2 regions of the Streptomyces sp. NPDC028308 genome follow, and region 2 is predicted to be linked to the other one. Evidence: riboswitches for the same ligand, from Rfam matches in the RefSeq annotation. Region 2 holds a riboswitch; the other holds the start of a gene.
What was found. Region 2 has a riboswitch for S-adenosylmethionine ahead of thrC (threonine synthase). Riboswitches for the same ligand answer to the same signal wherever they lie in the genome.
Positions count from the first base shown of each region.

Region 1: it holds a riboswitch for S-adenosylmethionine, as region 2 does, so the genes downstream of both, ACZ4VA_RS18905 (aminotransferase class V-fold PLP-dependent enzyme) here and thrC (threonine synthase) in region 2, are expected to answer to the same signal.

Region 1 is NZ_JBVHTO010000007.1:469,891-472,085, forward strand. It holds gene ACZ4VA_RS18905 (aminotransferase class V-fold PLP-dependent enzyme) at 1-923, opposite strand, end outside; SAM riboswitch class IV at 1,114-1,230, opposite strand; gene trpD (anthranilate phosphoribosyltransferase) at 1,316-2,195, opposite strand, start outside.
Region 2 is NZ_JBVHTO010000010.1:424,355-426,549, reverse strand. It holds gene ACZ4VA_RS24945 (glucosyl-3-phosphoglycerate synthase) at 1-962, opposite strand, end outside; SAM riboswitch class I at 1,131-1,288, shown strand; gene thrC (threonine synthase) at 1,306-2,195, shown strand, end outside.

The sequences.
Region 1 (2,195 bases), on a different contig from region 2:
GAGTCGAAGCCGGCCTCGGTGAGCGCCTTGCAGGCCGACGCGATGGAGTAGACGCCGATCACGTTCGGGGAGCCGGCCTCGTGGCGGGCGGCGCTGTCGTGCCACTCGACGTCGACCCCGCCGTCCGCGCGCCGCGAGACCTTGCGGCTGGCGCCGCCCCCCGCGAGGTAGGGCTCGGCCTCGGTCAGCCAGTCGGCGCGGCCCGCGAGGACACCGGAGCCGAAGGGCGCGTACAGCTTGTGCCCGGAGAAGGCGACCCAGTCGACGTCCAGGTCCTTGACCGACACCGGGTGGTGCGGGGCGAGCTGGGCGGCGTCCAGGACGATGCGGGCGCCGTGCGCGTGGGCGGCGGCGGCCAGCTCGCGCACCGGCCACAGCTCGCCGGTGACGTTCGAGGCGCCGGTGACGCACACCAGGGCCGGGCCGTACGGGTCGCGGGCGGCCAGCGCGCGCTCCAGGGTGGCGACGGCCTCGTCCGGGGTGCGCGGGGCGTTCAGGTACGTCACGCGGGCGTCGCGCCAGGGCAGCAGCGAGGCGTGGTGCTCGGTCTCGAAGACGAAGACCTGGCAGTCCGCCGGCAGGGCGGCGGCGAGCAGGTTGAGGGAGTCGGTGGTGGAGCGGGTGAAGACGACCTGGTCGCCGTCCCGGCAGTCGAGGAACTCGGCGACGGTCACGCGGGCGCTCTCGAAGAGGTCGGTGGAGAGCTGGGAGAGGTAGCCGGCGCCCCGGTGCACGCTGCCGTAGTACGGGGCGTACGCGGCGACGTCGTCCCAGACGCGCTGGAGGGCCGGGGCGCTGGCGGCGTAGTCCAGCGCGGCGTAGGTGACCTCGCCGCCGGTGACCAGGGGGACGGTGACATCCCGGCCGAGAACGGGCAGCGGGGCACAAACGGAACGGTCGGCGGCAGCGGTGGGGACAGACATGGCGAACTCCTGTGAGTGGCAGGCGAGATCGCTGTGCGGACAGCCCGCTCGGGGGGCGTCGACGGCACAGGAAGGAGGAGAAAAGGGTGTGCGGAGGCGGGGCTCTACGCCCTACCGCATTCGCTTGCTCACAGAAGGCTCCCTCGAACGACCAGGACCCCTGGCGGTGCTCACTCGGAAGAGTGCGAGGGGTCCGCGCTTGCCGTAGACCTCGCTGCCTACGGCCTGGTCTTCACCCGGGGCACCCCGCCACGGACGGAGGGTTGCCGGACAGCCGGCCGGGGCCTGATGGCTGTCGCTCATGACCTGGTACAGCATCTTGCCAGAAGATCTTCCACGCGCAAGGCGCGGTCCAGAATCCGGACCGCGCCCCGCCTCACCGTGTGTGCGGCTCAGGCGTTGCTGGCCGCGACCCACCGGTCCAGGGTGCGCTTCGCGGCCCCGGAGTCGACGGCCTCCGCGGCCCGTGCCATCCCGGCGCGGATCTGCTCCGCGAGCGGCCCGCTCCCCGGCTCCAGGGCGACCAGGGCCGCCGCCGCGTTCAGCAGCACCGCGTCCCGTACGGGCCCGCTCTCGCCGTTCAGCAGCCGCCGGGCCACGTCCGCGTTGTACGACGCGTCGGCGCCCCGCAGGGCCTCGACCGGGACCAGGTCGATGCCCACGTCACGCGGGTCGAAGGCGTCCTCGTGGACCTTCCCGTCGCGCACGACCCACACCCTGGACGTGGCGGTGGTGGTCAGCTCGTCGAGGCCGTCGTCGCCGCGGAACACCAGCGAGGAGTTGCCGCGTTCGGCGAAGACACCGGCGACGATGGGCGCCATCCGCAGATCGGCCACCCCGACGGCCTGGGCCTTGACCCGGGCCGGGTTGGTCAGCGGCCCCAGGAAGTTGAAGGTCGTGCGGATGCCCAACTGCCCGCGCGCGGCGGCCACATGACGCAGGGCGGGATGGAACTTCACCGCGAAGCAGAAGGTGATCCCGGCCTCCTCGGCCACCTCGGCGACCCGCTTCGGTGTCAGCTGGAGATTGACGCCCAGCTTCTCCAGGACGTCGGAGGCGCCGGACGCGCTCGACGCGGCCCGGTTGCCGTGCTTGACCACCTTGGCGCCCGTGCCGGCCACGACGATCGCCGACATGGTGGAGATGTTGACGGTCTTGGCGCCGTCGCCGCCCGTGCCGACGATGTCGACGGTCTCCCCGGGCACCTCGATCACGTTGGCGTGCTCGTACATCGCGCGGACCAGGCCGGAGATCTCCTCGACCGTCTCTCCC
Region 2 (2,195 bases):
CTGCGTGAGCGGTACTCGGAGATCTCCGTCATCGGGGGCCGCTCCTCGGTGTCCACCGAGTAGGTGCGCGGCTCGAAGCCGTCGTCGCCCCGCTCGAACTGGGTGAGCGCCGGGCGGATCAGATGGCCGCGGGCCAGCCGGAGCTGCGCGGTGCGGTAGATCGCCGCCGCCATCCGGCCGAGCGCCTGCCCGTCCTGGTGGCGGTGCCTGCGCACCCCCACGTCGACCTGCGCGAGCGCGTCCAGGCCCACCAGGTGCAGCGCGTCGACCAGCATGCCGAGCTCGACGCCGTACCCGACGGGGAACGGCAGCCGCTCCAGCAGGGACCGGCGGGCCGCGTACTCACCGCCCAGCGGCTGCACGAAGCCCGCGAGCTGCGGCCAGTGCATGTTCAGCAGCGGGCGCGCCATCAGCTCCGTGACCCGGCCGCCCTGGCCCGCGGCGGTCGTGCCGGCGGCGGACCCGTCGGACACGGTCAGCGGCCGGTCGTACATGGCCTTGACGAGATCGACGCCCGGATCGGTGAGCAGCGGGCCCACGATCCCGGTGACGAAGTCGGACGAGAACTCCTTCAGGTCCGCGTCGACGAAGCAGACGATGTCCCCGCTCGTCACGAGCAGTGACCGCCACAGGACCTCGCCTTTGCCGGGGACGGCCGGCAGGCGCGGCAGTATCTCGTCCCGGTGCACCACCCGGGCGCCCGCCGCGGCGGCGACCGCCGAGGTGCGGTCGGTCGAGCCCGAGTCGACGACGACGATCTCGTCGACGAGCGGGACCTGCCGCATGAGGTCGTGGCGGATGACGGCGACGATCTCGCCGACGGTCTCTTCCTCGTTCAGCGCGGGCAGCACGACGCTGACCGTCGAGCCCGCGGCGCGTTTCGCGGCCATCAGCCGGTGCAGCGGACGATCGGTGACGGACCAGGAGCGGGTGCTCAGCCAGCGCTCGACTTCTTCCAGCACGGTCTGCGGCTCCTCACTGTCTGCTCACACGCCCACCCGGGGTGTGATCCATCTCGCGGTTCGGACGACTATCTCAACTGTCCTGGCCGTCGGTTACAGTCTTGAACAACGCGGATGACCATCGCATGTCCTGATCCGGGAACCGCGCGCAGATCAACAACTGAACACCGCTCATCCAGAGGGGCAGAGGGATACGGCCCGTTGAAGCCCCGGCAACCCTCCAGCCGGTCTCGTCCTGATCATCGCCGATCAGCGTCGCGAGGCTCCCGGCTAGGGAAGGTGCCAAATCCGTCTCACGGCGAAGTGCGCCGTGAGGAAGATGAGGAGAAAGGGCCTCGCCTCCATGGCTGCGCAGACAGTTGCAAGCACCACGAACTCCCCCTCCGCCGCGGACTCCGTCGATCTCGGCCCCGCCGCCGCCCTCTCCTGCCGCGAGTGCGGACACCGCGTGCCGCTCGGCCCGGTCTTCGCCTGCGAGGAGTGTTTCGGCCCGCTGGAGATCGCCTACGACTTCTCGGACTACGACACCGAGGACCTCCGCAAGCGCATCGAGGCGGGACCCGCGAACATCTGGCGCTACGCGCCCCTGCTGCCCGTCCCGGCCGACGTCGCCGACAAGCCGAACATCAACCCGGGCTGGACCAAGCTCGTGCAGGCCGACAACCTCGCCCGCGAGCTTGGTGTCGAGGCCGGCAAGCTGTTCGTCAAGGACGACTCCGGCAACCCGACGCACTCCTTCAAGGACCGCGTCGTCGCGCAGGCCCTGGAGGCCGCCCGCGCCTTCGGCTTCACCACGCTCTCCTGCTCCTCCACCGGGAACCTGGCCGGCGCCGTCGGTGCCGCCGCCGCCCGGGCCGGCTTCCGCTCCTGCGTGTTCATCCCGCACGACCTGGAGCAGGGCAAGATCGTCATGGCCGCGGTCTACGGCGGCGAGCTCGTCGGCATCGAGGGCAACTACGACGACGTCAACCGCTTCTGCTCCGAGCTCATCGGCGACCCGGCCGGCGAGGGCTGGGGCTTCGTCAACGTCAACCTGCGGCCGTACTACGCGGAGGGCTCGAAGACCCTCGCGTACGAGATCTGCGAGCAGCTCGGCTGGCGGCTGCCGGACCAGCTCGTCGTGCCGATCGCGTCCGGCTCGCAGCTCACGAAGATCGACAAGGGCCTCCAGGAGCTGATCAGGCTCGGGCTGGTCGAGGACAGGCCGTACAAGATCTTCGGCGCCCAGGCCGA